DNA from 4 places in the Brevibacillus sp. GCM10020057 genome. Region 1 is predicted to be linked to each of the others. Evidence: riboswitches for the same ligand, from Rfam matches in the RefSeq annotation. Region 1 holds a riboswitch; each other region holds the start of a gene.

Region 1 (4,299 bases):
AGTTGATGTCGTTCAGACGGTAGTTTTTCAGGTCGTGGAAAATGACGGCGCCGACCCCTACCTGACGCGCCACGTCTTCTTTGTTCGCCAGGCCAGGGTTTTTCTCCTCGATCACTTTTTGCACGTCCGCGATCGCCTGGGAGAGCACTTCCTCCAGCAGGACGACTTTGCCTTTACGTGTAGACATTTTCTTGCCGTCCTTGAGCATCATGCCGAACGGAATGTGGTACATGTCACGCGCCCAAGGGTAGCCCATTTTCTCCAGCACCTTGTAGAGCTGCTGGAAGTGCAGGCGCTGTTCGTTTCCGACGACGTAGACTGCTTTGGCGAAGTCGTACGTTTCGTGGCGGTACAGGGCGGCGGCCAGGTCGCGTGTCGCATACAGCGTCGCGCCGTCCGATTTTTTGATCAGGCAAGGCGGCATGTCGTATTCGTCCAGATTGACGACGAGTGCGCCCTCCGATTCCGTCAGAAGCCCTTTCTCCTCCAGCAGTTCGACGACGCGGTCCATTTTGTCGTTGTAGAACGCTTCGCCGTTGGTGGAGTCGAAGGAGACGTTCATCAAGTCGTAAATTTTCATGAATTCCTTCAGCGATTCGTCGCGGAACCACTTCCACAGACGGAGCGCTTCTTCGTCGCCGTCCTCCAGTTTTTTGAACCATTCGCGGCCCTGGTCTTCGAGAGCCGGATTTTCTTTCGCTTCATCGTGGAAACGCACGTACAGCGTGAGCAGCTCCTTGATCGGCTCTGCCTTCACTTTGGCTTCGTCTCCCCACAGGTGGTAGGCGACGATCAGTTTGCCGAACTGGGTGCCCCAGTCTCCAAGGTGGTTGATGCGCACAGGCTCGTAGCCTTGTTTCTCCAGGATGTTGGCGATCGCGTTGCCGATCACGGTCGAGCGCAGATGGCCCATGGAAAACGGCTTGGCGATGTTAGGGGAGGAGAGGTCGATCGGCACCTTGCGTCCTCCGCCGACATTGCTGCTGCCGTAGTTTGCGCCTTGCGTCAAGATCTCGCCGATGACTTGCTCGGCAACGCTCGCCTGATCGAGGAACAGGTTGACGTACGGGCCGACTGCCGCCACTTCGCGCAGTGGCGCACCGCCCAACTGTCCGGCAAGCTCGGAGGCGATCATCGGCGGGGCTTTGCGCAATGCTTTCGCCAATTGGAAACAAGGGAAGGCAATATCTCCCATTGCCGGATTCGGCGGCGTTTCCAGCATGCCGTAGACCGTATCTTTCGGGAAGTTTTCCACGCCCTGCTGTGCGAGCGCAGCGGCGATTTTTTCCGCCACCAGATGTTTGTAGCTCATGTGAATCCCCTTTCTCATTGAAAAGATGGAGTGCCCAAATAAAAAACCTCTGCGTCTCCTGTAAGAAAGAGACGAGAGGTTGTGCTCCCGCGGTGCCACTCCTGTTGTTTTTGCGCCAGGCAAAAACCGCTTTGTCTGCTGTATCGGGCAGTCCCGGCGAAACCTTACGCAATCTGCCAGGTTGCAGATCTTCAGGCCGCTTCTCCGAGGTGCGCTTCCCCGCATGGTCTGGCGTCGGGCTTGCACCGTCCCCGACTCGCTTGTGCCGTTTCCATGAGGTACTCTCCTCATCAACGAATCAACTATTCATTAGCATTATAGCTGGTGAGCTGCTTATTGTGCAACTCACTCCTCCGGTTTTTTCAAAATCTTGTCCAGTTCGGAGAAGTAAGCCCGGGTCAGCTTTTCCCTTTCCTCGGCGCTCTGGTTTTCCGCATTCATCCACTGCTGCTTGAACAGCTCCAACTGCTGCAGCATGGCGAGCTCGGCTGCCGCATCTTCTTCCAGGTCGTAATTCTCCGACGGATCGAAGGGAATCAGGCGGTTGTCGTTGCCGCTGCGCAGGTACGAGCGGCGCCAATGGTCGGGAAACCGATACTCCTGTTCGCCAAACATCAGCCCGAGCACATCGTCTGAATCAAGCGGCATAAAGTGATCGTAGTCATCCCGCCGCCCGCCTTCGGACAGGTTGATATGGGACAGGAAATAGCGCAAGAAATGTTCGCCCGACTCCCGGTGCTTTACGATGGAGTATGTCTCAAATTCGCTGGTCTCAAGCTGCTTGATCGTCTCCAGACAGGATAAAAATTCGTCTTTTTCACGCGCCTCGAGTGTATCCACATGGGTTCGCTCCTTTAGTATTGCCAAGCGCCGAGGCTTTACGCCAAACGCTAACGTGCCTCGCTTGCCATTTCTTATCCCTTCAGTATAGCAAAGGAAGGGAGGGGTGACAACGAACGGGGAAGAAGGAAACGCAAAAGGAGCCTAGAGGAAATTCCAGGCTCTTTGCCACGTAGGGGAATTCATAAGCGAGGGCGTTCATCCATTCCGGGGCGCATGGGAGCGAGCCGCTTCAACTGCGGCCGCTCATCCATGAGCCTTGCATTGTAGCGTTTTTCTATCCACCGTCATTAGCAGTCTTCAGAGCACCCAACGATGACCAGCAGGATAAACAGTACGAGCACCAATGCGAAGCTGTCACCAAAAAAACCGCCGCAGAAAGATGTACTCATGTTTGTTTTCCCCCTCCTTTCCGTTATGCTCTAGTCTATACACGGACGTACAGAATGGCGTGGGCGAATGACCAGTTCCTGCAAAAATGGGCGCGATGGAGTCGGATAAAAGCAAATAGTAGACAAAATCTCAATTGACGCGAAGTCAGGGGGGTGTTAAGATACTTGCAAATGTGATCGAGCTTTTTCAAAACAATCGCATAACGATGTACAACTCTTATCCAGAGAGGCAGAGGGACTGGCCTGATGAAGCCTCGGCAACCGGTTAAAATCCGGTGCCAATTCCAGCAAAGCTACGGCTTTGAAAGATGAGAGGATGACTTTTGCGCTTCTGTATCCCGCGGACAAATCCTCTTCTTTCTTCAAAGAAGGGGATTTTTTTGTACCCACATCTCGTTCACTGACATGTACGACAGGGCTTAAAAAAAAGCCAAGAAGGAGCAAGCTGATGAAACCAACCTTTCGCGAGCAGCTTTCCCGAAAAATTCTGATTCTCGACGGAGCAATGGGAACCATGCTGCAACAGGCAAATCTGACGGCTGACGATTTTGGCGGCGAGGAGTACGACGGCTGTAACGAGCTGTTGAATTTGACGAGACCCGATGTGATCCGCTCCATCCACGAAAAGTATCTGGAGGCAGGAGCCGACATTATCGAGACCAATACGTTTGGAGCCACCTCGGTAGTCCTGGCCGAATACAACGTGGCAGACAAAGACATGGAAATCAACATCGCCGCGACAAAGCTGGCGAAGGAAGCGGCGGACGCATTTTCGACACCGGAATGGCCGCGCTACGTGGCAGGCTCCATGGGGCCGACGACCAAGACCTTGTCCCTGACAGGCGGGGTCACGTTCGAGGAGCTGGTGGAGGCTTACTTTCGCCAGGCAAAAGGGATGATTCTGGGCGGAGCCGACGTGCTCTTGCTGGAGACCTCCCAGGATACGCTGAACGTCAAGGCGGGCGGAATCGGCATCCGCAAGGCGTTCGAGGAGCTTGGGACAGAGCTGCCCGTCATGCTCTCCGGCACGATCGAGCCGATGGGGACGACCTTGGCCGGACAGAACATCGAAGCGTTCTACTTTTCGCTGGAGCATCTCGAGCCGGTCTCGGTCGGCCTGAACTGTGCCACCGGGCCGGAATTCATGCGCGACCATCTGCGCACCTTGGCCTCGCTCGCGCAATGCGGCGTGAGCTGTTACCCGAACGCCGGGCTGCCGGATGAGAACGGCCATTACCACGAGACCCCGCAAGGACTGGCAGCGAAAATGCGCGCCTTTGCCGAGCAGGGCTGGCTGAACATCGCCGGCGGATGCTGCGGCACGACTCCGGAGCACATCCGGGCGATGGCGGAAGCGTTGAAAGACTGCAAGCCGCGCGCACAGGTCACGAGGCCGGTCAGCGCCGTCTCCGGGATCGAAGTCGTCTACGTGGAGGACGACAATCGCCCGCTGCTTGTAGGCGAGCGCACGAACGTCATCGGGTCGAAAAAATTCCGCGACCTCATCGCGGCAGGCCAGTACGAGGAAGCGTCTGACATCGCGCGCGCGCAGGTGAAGCGAGGCGCACAGGTCATCGACATCTGCCTGGCCGATCCGGACCGTGACGAGTATGCAGATATGGAGAATTTTTTGCAGTATGTTGTGAAAAAAGTGAAAGCGCCGCTGATGATCGACTCCACCGATGCGAAGGTCATGGAGTTGGGGCTGCGCTATTCCCAGGGGAAGGCGATCCTCAACTCGATCAACCTCGAGGA
Region 2 (4,299 bases), on a different contig from region 1:
TCCTGGCCGTCTCGGTCGTAATCACATGCTGGCCGTCCCGCATGATCGTGATCCGGTCACAAATCTCGAAAATCTCCGGCAGGCGATGGGATATGTAGATGATGCCGACGCCCGCTTTTTTCAGCTGGTCGATGATCTGGAACAGCCGCTCGCATTCCTTGGTGCTAAGCGGCGCGGTCGGCTCGTCGAAAATGACGAACTTCGCCTTTTGCACGGTCGCACGCGCAATCAAAATCAGCTGCTTCTCCGAAAGCGAGCACTCCTCGACCGTCATCCTCACCGGGATGGAAAAGCCAAAGCCGCGCAAAAGCTCCTCCGACTCCGCGTACAACTGCTGCCAGCGAATCAGGCCTGCTCCCTTCGACTGAACGAGTCTGTCGAGCAAAATGTTTTCCGCTACGCTGAGGTATGGAATCAGCGCCGTATCCACTTCCTGGTATACGCATTGGATGCCCAGCGCCTTGGCGTCCTGCGGCGATTGGATGGAGACCTGCCGTCCGTCGATGGAGATGGTGCCTCCGTCCGCCTGATAAGCACCTGTAAGAATTTTCATCAGGGTGCTTTTCCCGGCCCCGTTTGCTCCGAGCAAGGCGTGAACTTCCCCTGCCTTCACCTCGAAGCTGACGCTTTTAAGTGCAGGCACACCGGAAAACTGCTTCTCGATTCCTTGCATGCGCAATACAGACATTATGTACACCCCCTATAGAAAGGAAGATTCCCGTTGAGCGTTCAACGGGAATAGCCAACCATCCGATCCGAGCTTACTTGCCCCAGTCTTTTACGTATTGGGGAAGATCAGCCATCGTCACTTTTTTGTCCTTTGGCAAATCTTCTTGTTTCACGAGCACAGGGTTCAGGTTGACCAGATCAGGCACTTGTTCCCCTTTGATCTTTTTGAACACGGTCTCAGCCTGCAGGCGGCCGATATTGGACGGGTCTACCGCTGCCGTTGCAGCCCAAGGAGAATTCGCTTCCTGGATCATTTGCAGGTCTTCGTCGCTCAAGTCAATGGAATACACTTTGATCTCCGTGCGTCCCGCTTGCTGGATCGCGCGGGTCGCACCTTTGGCGAATTCGTCCCATGATGCCCAGACTGCAGTGATGTCGCCCTTGTTCGGATATTTTTTCAGAATCGCTTCCATTTGCGATTGCGTGTCAAGGGCCGTGTTGTTGGTCGCCGATCCGAACGCCGCGATTTCTTTAATATCCGGGTATTTTTTCTGGAACGCCTCATAGGTGATCTGGCGCTTTTCCATCGGCGCAAAGCCCGCAACCCAGATTTTCACGATGTTTCCTTTGCCGCCGCCGTCCGCAGCCAGTTTTTCCAGGCTAAGTTCAGCCAGCTTCTGGTCATCCTGGGCAACTGTCGGAACGCCCGGGATACTGATGTCGGTGTCGAACAGGACGACCGGGATCTTTTTGTCTACGGCCTTTTGCGTACCTTGCTGCAGCGCTTCTGCTGTACCGTGGTCGATCAGGATGCCGTCAAAGTGCTGGTTGATGGCTGCATCGAGGTTGGACGCCATTTTCGCGAGGTCGGTATCCGCGTTGAAGACAGTCAGTTCGCCGCCGTTTTTCTCCACTTCGGTCTTGACGCCGTTAATGTACTGGGCCGAGAAAGTCCCAACATTCTGCCGCATGATGAGCGCGATTTTCTTTTTCTCGCCGCCGGATGCGCCTCCGGAAGCAGCTGTTCCGGCTCCCCCGCCGTTGCCGCAGGCGGTCAGGGCGAGTGATGCTGTCAGGGCAAGTGTGACCAACAGGCCAAATTTCTTTTTCATGGTTGTTCCCCCTTGGTAATCAGCTCGTCGCAGAAAAGGGCTCGTTCTTTGCCAATGAGAAAAGCCTCTTCCCACCAGAAAGAGGCTAAAATCAGCGATTTTCCGCCTCTCATCTGTCAGGTATCGCTACCTGTTGGAGTTAGCACCTTGGCGCGGGAGAAATCCATCTCGCGTGCTAGGTTGCCGGGCTTCATAGGGCCAGTCCCTCAGCCTTCTCTGGATAAGAGTAGTAATTGTTTTCCATACGTTTGCTTGAATATATACAGACTATAATCAATGTATTTCCATCTGTCAACTAGGTTTTTTGTAAAATCCAGTTCTTTTATGGCAAATTCCCCTCCAAACTGGAAGGGATTGGCGCAGGAGATGTCGAAATTACGGGAGGTGATTGAGAGTCAGCTCGCGGTGGAGATGCTTGATGAATTTATTAAAAGATGTAATTCTTCAGCTTTTCTTTGTTCTGATTCCGTTTGTCTTCTTCAATATTTATTATCGTGACAAAATGCGAAACTACAGCCGTGCCTTCATACTTGTCACCAGTTCGATCAGCTTGTTCCTCGGCATGACTTTTGCAGCCAGTGTAAAAGAGGGCGTCATCTTTGACGTTCGGTACGTCATCATGTTTTTCGGCCTTGTTCACGGCGGTATCCGGACAGGCTTGATCCTGCTTGGCGAATTTGCCGTTTACCGGCTCTACCTGGGAGGGGAGGGAACGCTGGTCGCCCTGATCAATTCGATATGCTCCTTTTCGGTGTCTCTCCTCATGTACAAAACCTACAAGCTTACTCACCGGAAATCGTTGTTCGTCCTGATGACCGGCTTCATTTTTTCCATCAACGCCCTTGCCCTTACCTATGCTTACTTTCCCCTCTATTTTGTAAAAAACCTGACGTACCACCTGGTAGTCATCACGACGCAAAATTCTCTCGGCATCTGGATTCTGATGTCCCTGTTCAGCAAAGCGATCTCCGACAAGGAGCTTTTCATCCGGCACGCACAGAACGAAAAAATCGAAACGATGAGCCACGTCGCCGCATCCCTCGCCCACGAGGTGCGCAATCCGCTCACCGCTGTCAAAGGCTTTCTGCGCCTGATGCAGGAGAACCCGACGGACCTCGCCAAGAGCCAGCAGTACATGAATATTTGCATGGACGAAATCCAGCGGACGGAAATGATCCTCTCCGAATACCTCGCCATCTCCAAGCCGCTGACCATTCGGCACGAGAGTGTGGACGTCGTTGAGCTGCTCAAGGTCATGCGCGAGGTGATGTCGCCCTTCGCCATCCTGCACAACGTCGAGCTGGAGGTGCGCACGCCGGAGTTGTCTGTCAACATAATGGCCAATCCGGACGAAATCAAGCAGGTGCTCGTCAACTTCATCAAAAACGCGATCGAAGCCTGCGCCAATGTGCGCAAAGGACGGGTGCATCTCGCGCTGTCCGTCGAGGAAGGCAAAGCGGTCCTGGTCATCAAGGACAACGGCGTAGGAATGGACGAAGGGCAAATCAAGCGACTGGGTTCTATCTACTTTTCTACCAAGTCTAGCGGGACCGGGCTTGGGCTGACCTATTCCTACCACGTGATCCACACGCTCGGCGGGACCGTGAGCGTGAACAGCAAGCCGAACGTCGGCACGAAATTTTCCATCACGTTTCCTTATCTGGAACAATAAATCATCCCCATACCCGGCTGGCGGAGGTATGGGGATTTTCGTGCGGTGCCGGAATCCGTAAATGAGCAAAATATCGAGTCTGCCTTCGAGACGATGAAAACGTCCGACAGCCCGTTAGGCTATCGGCTCCAGCGCTCTGTTCTGCTTGCCCTCTCCCTCACGGCCAAAAACAAAAAGCCGCCTACCCGTGCAATCCTCCCTGCAGCCTGGGACGATGCCGATAAGGCCCGACCGGAATTTGGATCAGACTCGTTTCTCCCCGCGGGGTAAGCCGATAAAGCTCGTCGCAGGCGTGCGAATCGTAGCCGAGCAGCGGGTGGCCACCCAGCTCTGCGGCTGCGCTCGCCAAAAGCAGCCGCTGGACGAGCATTCCCGCCTCCATCTGCTGGATGCGGTATCCCCGATAGCCCCATAACTCCCGCAGGTGCCCGCGATCCCCCGCCACGTGGAAGCAGAGCGGCACTTGCAGCAGGTTTACATTATCCAGCGACATGGCGTATTGCAGCCGCAGCCGGTGATCTCCCGTCCGGACCGCGCAAAGTGCATGTACTGCCGGATCGTAGCGGTATGCGCCGTCCGCGATGCCATCTACGCAATGCAGGCAGCCGTACAATTTGACACGCCAAGCAGCAGCGGACTGGTTTGCGTCCAGGTCGTTCCGATAAGAAAAGGACGCGGCCGCCTCGTGGAGCAGAGCCGAGAGCTGCAACAAGCTGATCTTGCCCATGCAAAAGTCCAGCTCTGGCGAAAAGCGCCTCCTGCAAGCGGCGGCCATGTCGTACGCCATTCTTGGCACGCGTGGCAGCGCGATGGTCTCCCCTGCACGGGAGTCCGCGTCCGCAGTCG
Region 3 (4,299 bases), on a different contig from region 1:
GGCAGTCTGGCAGGCGGCATGCTCTTTGACCGCTGGGGGAAGATGAAGACGATCGTGCTGTCCTCCCTTGGCATCATCGTCATTTCCCTCTTTTTGGGCTTTACGGCCAACTTCACGGCCTACACCGTCTTGCTGCTGCTAAGCGGCTTGTTCTACGGGATGCTCTCGCCCGTCATGAACGCGCTCGCCGTCGTGCTGTGGCCCGAGGGAGGACGCAAGGTCATGAACATGATTTACGTGGCGCTGAACGCAGGCGTCGCGGCCGGCTCCGCACTCGGCGGGGTACTGGCGAGCGTGTCGTTTGCCTGGACGTTCTTCGGCAACGCCATTGCCCAGGTCTGCGTGTTCGCGATGTTCATCTTCATCCTGCCCCGGCACCTGCAAGCCGCTGCATCCGGGCAGCCAGACGGGAGCGTGGAGCTGAGGGCGGCAGACAGTCAGGCGTCAGCCGCTTTGGAAGTGCCGCGGGACGCAGCGACTTCTGTTCAAAAAGTCGTATGGGGAGCGCTGGTGCTGCTGTGCGCAGGGCTTCTCATCAGCTGGATCGTCTACGTGCAGTGGACGACGGTGCTGTCTGCCTACATGCAGTCGCTCGGCATTTCCTTGCGCCAATACAGCCTGCTCTGGACGTTGAACGGAGGGCTCATCCTGTTCGGGCAGCCGCTGATCGCGTGGATCATCAGGCGCCTCGCCCGAACGCTGCGTGCACAGTTGCTGCTGGGGACGTATGTGTTCGCCTTGTCGATGCTGATTTTGTCGCAGACGACCGCCTATGCCGGTTTTGTCGCGGCCATGTTCGTGATGACGATCGGCGAAATGCTCGTCTGGCCTGCCGTCCCGACCGTAGCGGCAGAGTTCACGCCACAAGGACGGGAAGGCTTCATCCAGGGGCTGGTATCCGGCACCGGCTCGGCAGGCCGCATGCTCGGTCCGCTGCTCGGGGCTTTCATCTTCCAGACGTTCCAGGCGCAGGGGCTGCTGTACATCATGGCTGGATTGTCCCTTTTGTCCGTTGCCTTTTTCGTTCTGCAAGGCTCCATGCAAAAGCGCGGCAAACGAAGGGGCATCCAGGCGACGATCGAAAAATAGAGCAGCGAAAAGGCGCCCGGCTTGTGCCTTTTGCCCAGATGAGAAGGCAAGTGCAGCAACCGGCAAACTTCGATAGCCGTGGAATCTTTGGCCTGCTAGAATACAAGCATGGCATTGCTGTGCATGCAGAATACGAAGAGGGAAGGGATTTGTGTGTCGCGGTCGTTGGTTCTGGTTTTGACGATGCTCAGCCTGATTTGGGGCGGGTCGTTTTTCTTTATGAAAATATTGCTCCACGAGTTCGGTCCCTGGACGATTGCCTTTCTGCGCTCGGCGCTCGGCCTGATCACGATCACCATCGTCATGCTCATCCTGAAAAAGCCGCTGGAACTGAAGCGGATCGCCTGGGGCCCGATGGTGAGGATGGCCTTGATCAATACGGCAATTCCCTGGGCGTTCATCGCCTTCAGCGAGACGCGGGTGACGAGCACAATGGCATCGGTCCTGAATGCGACGACACCGCTCTGGACGCTGGCGATCGGGATTCTGTTCTTCAAAGCCGCGGTCGGTCGCATGCAGTGGCTGGGGATGCTCATCGGCTTTTGCGGAATCATCGTCCTGCTCGACGTGAACCCTGTCTCCATCGTCTCCGTCGATGTGCTCGGCTTTCTATGCATGATGGCAGCGACCTGCTGTTATGCGGTCGGCGGGCAGTTGTCCAGGCGGCTGCCGGGCAACTTGTCTGCTTACCAGATCACGTTCGGCACCTTGCTTAGCTCTACGCTCGGCAGCGGGAGCGTTGCGTTGATGACAGAATCCTGTTCCTTCACCGCCTTCACTTCGGGCAGTACCCTTGGGGCCTTGGCGGGGATCGGCGTGTTTGGCTCCGGCATCGCGTATATTTTGTACTACTACCTGGTGCAAAAGGGCGGGCCGGAGATTGCGTCTCTCGTGACCTATCTGGTGCCGGTCACCGCCTTTGTCTGGGGCTATGCGCTGTTGCATGAAGCCATTACGTGGAACCTCATGGCAGGCATGGTCTTTATTGTGGGCGGCGTATTTTTGACGGGCAGACGGGAGAAGCCGAAAACGCAAGCGACTGTGGAGACGTAAAGGGGAAAGCAGGCTGCAGATGTCAGGCAGCCTGTTTTTTTGTCTGGAAGGCTATTCCACCGCGAAGATGCGGGCAAGGCTGCTCGTCCTGGCGCTCGCAGATGCTGCTGCACGATGGGGCGATGGTGCAAATGCAGCAAGCATCTTGACACGCTGATACGGCTCAAGTAGTATGAAGAAGATTCAAAACATTATATTCCGTGTACTTTACTTATGCAGAGAGGTGGAGGGACTGGCCCGATGAAGCCCGGCAGCGGATCTGTTTGCCCCGGCGGCAAAAGATGCTGTGCCAATTCCAGCAGGAGTATTCCTGGCAGATAAGGACGTGACGAAGCTGATCTACCCCTTTTTCTGTAAGGAAAAGGGGTTTTTGTTGCTCATATCGCGCTACCTGCATTACCCGACAGAAAGGAAATGAAGACAGATGCGTATTCAACCCTCTGACATGATCGAGCGGCTGCCGACACAGTTTTTTGCCACGCTGGTAGCGAAAGTAAACAAAGTGATCGCAGCCGGGCACGACGTCATCAATCTCGGCCAAGGCAATCCCGATTTGCCGACTCCCCCGCATATTGTAGAAGAATTGCAGGCAGCCGCCGCGCTCCCGCTGCATCATAAATATCCGCCGTTCAGCGGCCGCCTGGAGCTGAAGCAGGCAGTCGCGCATTGGTACAAGCAAGAATTCGACGTCGATCTCGATCCGGAAGAAGAAGTCGCCATCCTGTTCGGCAGCAAGACGGGCTTGGTGGAAATCTGCCAGGTGCTGATGAACCAGGGCGATGTGGCGCTGGTTCCGGACCCCGGCTATCCGGACTACTGGTCCGGCGTGGCTGTCGTGGACGGGCGCATGGTCATGATGCCGCTTCGTGCTGAAAACGGGTTTTTGCCGAACTACGGCCAGATCGCCCAGGCAGATCTGGAGCGTGCGAAGCTGATGTTCCTCAACTACCCGAACAATCCTACCGCCGTCAATGCTCCGATTGAATTTTTCGAGGAGACGATTCGCTTCGCCCGCAAAAACGAAATCGTCGTCTGCCACGACTTCGCCTACGGAGCGATCAGCTATGACGGCAAGAAGCCGGTCAGCTTCATGCAAGTGCCGGGGGCAAAAGAAGTCGGCGTCGAGTTTTACACGTTGTCCAAGACGTACAACATGGCAGGCTGGCGCGTCGGCGCGATGGTCGGCAACCGCGAGCTGGTGCGGTTGATTAACCTGATCCAGGACCACTACTTCGTGAGCCTGTTCGGAGCCGTGCAGATGGCCGCCGTCAAAGCCATGGCCGGATCGCAGCAGTGCGTCCGCGATCTCGTCGCGGTGTATGAGAGCCGGCGCAACGCTCTGTTTACCAACCTGCACCGCATCGGCTGGCAGGCGCAGCCCTCCCAAGGCTCCTTTTTCGCCTGGCTCCCGGTTCCGAGCGGCTTTACGTCCGTCGAATTTTCCGATTTGCTGCTGGAAAAAGCCCATGTCGTGGTAGCGCCTGGAAACGGTTTTGGCCCGACCGGCGAAGGCTACGTGCGCGCCGCCCTGCTGTCCGATGAAGCGCGTCTGGCAGAGGCTGTGCGCAGAATCGAGCAGCTCGGCATTTTTGCCAAAGCATAACATACAAAGGTAATACCGAAGAAACAGACCGCATTCACTGACCGATTCAGCGAGTGCGGTCTTTTCTTGCAGGACGAAAAGCGCAGCCAGAGTCACTATCAATAAAAATCATTCTCATTATTGACAGATAATGATTTTCATTATAGGATAGGAATTGCCGATGATAATTAGTCTCAATGACAACTTGGGCAAAACGGGAGGGTACCATGCGCTATCAGATTAACGGCTACACGGATATGTATACGGTGATCGCCAACGAGCGGAAGATAGGCGGGGCCATAGAAGCCAGCTCGATCCGGCTGCGTACGGGAGAAGTTTACGCCAATGCGGTACTCACTCGCCTGGAAATGTCAGGTGCGCATTTTTGCTCGATCGGTTTTGTGACGGAAGAAGGTCAGAGACTGATTGTCCACGTAGACGACATCAGCATGATTGCCGATGCTCGCCATGTCGATGTGTGCGAGCTGCGCAACGAATACATGCGGGCCGAGAAAAAGGCGGACCGTCTGAAACGGCTGAAGCGTCTGTGCGAGTTGAACGAAGGCAGCTGTACG
Region 4 (4,299 bases), 970 kb from region 1:
GGCGGAGCATCTGTACATCATCGTGGATGAATTGAAGCTCGACACCAAACTGCAGACATATATGGAAGAAAACAAGGAAGAGTGGGAGCGGGTCTACAACCAGTATTACAGCGACATCTGGCTGGAAGTCCGCTTTACGGATGAAAAAGAAGAGATCGTGAGCGTCAATGCGCAGACGAAAAGCAACAAAGTGTATATCAAAGGAATTGTGACCGAGGACGTCACCAAAGTCATCGTGAAAAAGCCGACCGGCGATCACATCGAAGTCGTGCCGACGAGCGAGCATTCGTTTACCGTCAGCTTTGCCGCGCAGGATATGTCGACGGACCCGTACGTTACCGTGGAAGCCTACGCGGGCAGCACGCTGGTGGACAGCGAAAAGGTGAAGGTCATCTCGCAAGCGGAAGAAGCAGCGCACCTGATCATCCATAGCGCAGCAGTGCTGGATGCGAAAAAGGGCGAGCTGAAAATCAAAGGGATCGTCAAGCTGGACGCTGACAAAGTGACCGTGACTTACAACGGCGTCAATGGAGAGGCGAGCGTCAAAAAGCTGTGGGATGGCGTGGGCATCTTCAGTGTAACCCTGAAAAACGTCAAGGAAGCAGCGAATGCAAAAGCAGCAGTCGAAGTGTTCGAGGACGGGGAAAAACGCGACGCAGACAGCATCGATGTCAAGGTTATCAACGCGCCGGTCAAGGAAGTGCCAAACACGTACGCCATTACGGGAACGGCGGCATTCGACCCGAAAGCCTTCAACATACAACTGAAAGGAACCGTCGTCGGCTGGTCGAAAAACAGCGGCGTCAAGCTGATGATTACCGGACCGGATGGCAAAAAGCAGGAAGTGAAGATCGGCGCTAAAGGAGAGTATTCCTGGAAGTTCTCTTTGAAAAATCGTAACACTGATCTCAAAGGAGTCCACCTCGAACTCTATGCAGGCGACAAGCTTGTGAAGCAGATTGACATGACGGCCTCCATCTCCAAGGCGGTTACCGATGCGCTGAAGCAATGGGAGAGCGAGGCGAGCGAAAAGCTGGAGAACAAAAAGAAACATTTGCCAAACGGCAATGCGTACGGCTTTTGGAAAAAGCACGGTGAATGGTGGACCCAAGGCGGGAAAGACGACAAGCGCGACGATGACAAAAAAGACAAGGACGACAAAGGGAAAGACCGCAACGACGACTAGGAATCGTTACGGCTGGTTGTACGACTGCAAGTATTCGACGAGATCGCGGATGTAATCGCCGATGATCGGAATGGATAAAAACTGAGACAAGAGGGAGCCGAGCAAAGCGAGCACGATGGCGGTTCCGATTGTCAGCCCAAGACCCCGGGCAAGACCTGCGAGGAAGTTGATCCAGAGCAGCTTGCGCGGGGCTGTGTAGTTTTGGACGATGTCAGCCAGGCGAATATCTTCGAGAAACATGGCGATTTTGTCCATGCGTTCGTTCAGCTTGCGCACTTCTTTGATTTCCTGCAAAAGCTCGTCGATCTGTGTGAGCAAACGGTCGGTGGGAGACATCGACAAACCTCCGTTTCACGGTCGTCTTTTTCTACCAGTTTAGGGAAAAACAGTGCGCGGAGCAAGCGCCCGAGGAAATGTTTGCCTATCCTTGCGCAGATGGGTACAATAAACGTACGAAACGTACACAAGGAGGCATCGTAAATGGCTGAAACCGTTTCCCGATCCCTGTCGGAAGAATTGTTTGGACTCTTGCAAAAAGAGCGCTTTGTGACACTGGCTACCATAGACCATGAGTCGGGTTCGCCTTCGCTCAGTTCCTTGTCGTGGACGTTTGCTCCTACAGTCGAGTCGATCCGTTTTGCTGTGGACAACCGGTCGCGAATTTTGACGAACATCGCCAAGGAGCCGCAAGTCGTCCTGCATCTGATCGGCGCGGGTTCCTCCTATGCCATCTACGGTCGCGCGGCCTTGAAAACCGAGCGGCTGGAAGGTGTCCCCTTGAAGCTGGCCATGGTCGAGATCGCCATCGACGCAGTCAGGGACATCATGTTTTACGGCTCTCGCATTTCAGCGGAGCCGCAGTACGAAAAGACATACGACAAAAATGCGGCTGCCAAGCTGGACAATCAGGTGATGGAAGCGTTGAGAAACGCCCGCTGAAAGCGCCTGTTCGCACGGCGGAAATTCCCGTTGACAAAGCAGCAACCCATCCCTTATTATTAGGATCAATTAAATTGAATAGCAAACTTCTTATCCAGAGAGGCGGAGGGACTGGCCCGATGATGCCCGGCAACCAATCACCTGTACAGTTACAGGAAGATAATGGTGCTAATTCCTGCAGAGTTATGTAACTCTGAAAGATGAGAAGGTCTTGCTTACGGCGACGTAAACAAAGCCTTCTTTCAGAGGAAAGGGGGCTTTTTTCATGCCCCTCGCACACGAATGGAGGGAGAGAAATCATATGCATTTGGAGACAAAACTGGTTCAGGCAGGAGTAGGAAAAGACGAAAAAACGGGGGCCGTCAACTTCCCGGTCTACTTCTCGACAGCTTACCGCCATCCTACCTTGGGAGAGAGCACCGGGTTTGATTACTCGCGGACGGCAAACCCGACACGCAGCGTATTGGAAGAGACGATTGCAAGCGCAGAATCCGGAGACGCCGGGTTCGCGTGCGCTTCCGGGATGGCTGCCATCCATACGGTCATGGGGTTGTTTTCCCAGGGAGACCACCTTATTGTCTCCCTCGACTTGTACGGCGGAACGTATCGGCTGTTTGAGCAAGTGTTGTCACGCTACGGGCTGACCTTCAGCTACGTGGATTTGCGCGATCTTGGGTCCGTAGAAGCAGCGGTGACGCCGCAGACGAAGGCCGTTTTCGTCGAGACGCCAACCAATCCCCTGATGCAGATTACAGATATTCGCCAAGTCGTGCAACTGGCAAAGCGGCACGGTCTGCTTACGATCGTCGACAATACGTTCATGACTCCGTACTGTCAACGCCCGCTGGAGTTGGGAGCCGACATCGTGCTGCACAGCGCGACGAAGTATTTGGGCGGGCACAACGATGTCCTCGCTGGCCTGATTGTAACCAAAGGGCAAGAGTTGTCCGAAAAAATCCGGTTTTTGCACAATTCGATCGGAGCGGTACTCGGGCCGCAAGATAGCTGGCTTCTCGTTCGCGGGCTGAAAACGTTGGCCCTGCGTATGGAACGGCATGAAGCCAATGCGTTTGCCATTGCCAAAAAGCTGCGCGAGCACCCTGCGGTCGCAGAAGTGTTCTATCCGGGACTGGCAGAGCATCCGGGACATGATGTGCAGAAGCAGCAAGCGAGCGGGTTCAGCGGAATGGTTTCCTTCCGTGTCCAATCGGTGGAGCAAGTTAAGCCGTTCCTGAAACATTTGCGCATCGTCTCCTTTGCGGAAAGTCTGGGTGGCGTCGAGTCGCTGTGTACATACCCGGCGACGCAGACCCATGCAGACATCCCTGCAGAAATCCGCGAGTATGTGGGCGTATGCGATCGGTTGCTCCGCCTGTCGGTCGGCATTGAGCATCCGGACGACCTGATCGCAGATTTGTCTGCGGCGCTGGATGCGAGCCTGGCTGTTGGGGGGAATGTACGATGAACTTCGCCACTCGTGTGCTGCATGGTACATCGTGCTTTGATCCGGTCACGGGCGCGTCGTCGGTACCGATTTATCAGGCATCTACGTTTCATCAGGCCGATCTGGATCGGCCAGGCACTTTTGATTACGCCCGATCCGGCAATCCGACCCGCCAGGCGCTGGAGGATGCAATCGCCGGTCTGGAAGGCGGCGAGCGGGGATTTGCGTTTGCTTCCGGCATGGCGGCCATCTCCAGCGTATTCATGCTCTTTTCGGCCGGGGATCACGTGATCGTGGCAGAGGATGTATACGGAGGGACGTTCCGCTTTTTGACCCGGGTGCTGTCGCGGATGGGCATCACGGTGACGTTTGTGGATGCTACCCGGATCGAGGACATCCGGGCTGCGATCACTCCGCAGACGAAAGGCATTTACCTGGAGACGCCGTCCAATCCGACGCTGAAGGTGACGGATCTCGCAGCCGTCTGCAAGCTCGGCAAGGAACACAGGCTTTTGATCATCGTGGACAATACGTTTTTGACCCCGTACTACCAACGTCCTCTGGAGCTGGGAGCGGACATCGTGATCCACAGCGCGACGAAGTTCATCGGCGGACACAGTGACGTCGTGGCCGGCCTGGCTGTGACTCGCGACGCTGCGCTGGGCGAGCAGCTCTACTTCATCCAGAACGGCATGGGGGCGATCCTCGGGGTGCAAGACTGCTGGTTGGT

The links. A riboswitch is a leader RNA that binds a small molecule or an ion and turns the genes downstream of it on or off. The one in region 1 is predicted to bind S-adenosylmethionine.
Region 2: it holds a riboswitch for S-adenosylmethionine, as region 1 does, so the genes downstream of both, ACFSO0_RS11635 (sugar ABC transporter substrate-binding protein) here and metH (methionine synthase) in region 1, are expected to answer to the same signal.
Region 3: it holds a riboswitch for S-adenosylmethionine, as region 1 does, so the genes downstream of both, ACFSO0_RS12980 (pyridoxal phosphate-dependent aminotransferase) here and metH (methionine synthase) in region 1, are expected to answer to the same signal.
Region 4: it holds a riboswitch for S-adenosylmethionine, as region 1 does, so the genes downstream of both, ACFSO0_RS13995 (aminotransferase class I/II-fold pyridoxal phosphate-dependent enzyme) here and metH (methionine synthase) in region 1, are expected to answer to the same signal.

What each region holds. Positions count from the first base shown of each region.
Region 1 covers NZ_JBHUJW010000043.1:1,050,126-1,054,424, reverse strand. Annotated here, with positions in the region: gene argS (arginine--tRNA ligase) at 1-1,312, opposite strand, end outside; gene ACFSO0_RS18900 (hypothetical protein) at 1,658-2,152, opposite strand; gene ACFSO0_RS18895 (YjcZ family sporulation protein) at 2,443-2,544, opposite strand; SAM riboswitch class I at 2,759-2,859, shown strand; gene metH (methionine synthase) at 2,993-4,299, shown strand, end outside.
Region 2 covers NZ_JBHUJW010000037.1:4,743-9,041, forward strand. Annotated here, with positions in the region: gene ACFSO0_RS11630 (sugar ABC transporter ATP-binding protein) at 1-688, opposite strand, end outside; gene ACFSO0_RS11635 (sugar ABC transporter substrate-binding protein) at 762-1,781, opposite strand; SAM riboswitch class I at 1,888-2,008, opposite strand; gene ACFSO0_RS11640 (ATP-binding protein) at 2,200-3,453, shown strand; gene ACFSO0_RS11645 (SagB family peptide dehydrogenase) at 3,635-4,299, opposite strand, start outside.
Region 3 covers NZ_JBHUJW010000041.1:211,411-215,709, forward strand. Annotated here, with positions in the region: gene ACFSO0_RS12965 (MFS transporter) at 1-1,089, shown strand, start outside; gene ACFSO0_RS12970 (DMT family transporter) at 1,243-2,142, shown strand; gene ACFSO0_RS12975 (hypothetical protein) at 2,162-2,299, shown strand; SAM riboswitch class I at 2,351-2,466, shown strand; gene ACFSO0_RS12980 (pyridoxal phosphate-dependent aminotransferase) at 2,567-3,745, shown strand; gene ACFSO0_RS12985 (hypothetical protein) at 3,952-4,299, shown strand, end outside.
Region 4 covers NZ_JBHUJW010000043.1:77,961-82,259, forward strand. Annotated here, with positions in the region: gene ACFSO0_RS13980 (hypothetical protein) at 1-1,186, shown strand, start outside; gene ACFSO0_RS13985 (DUF5665 domain-containing protein) at 1,193-1,522, opposite strand; gene ACFSO0_RS13990 (pyridoxamine 5'-phosphate oxidase family protein) at 1,667-2,125, shown strand; SAM riboswitch class I at 2,213-2,332, shown strand; gene ACFSO0_RS13995 (aminotransferase class I/II-fold pyridoxal phosphate-dependent enzyme) at 2,427-3,590, shown strand; gene ACFSO0_RS14000 (aminotransferase class I/II-fold pyridoxal phosphate-dependent enzyme) at 3,587-4,299, shown strand, end outside.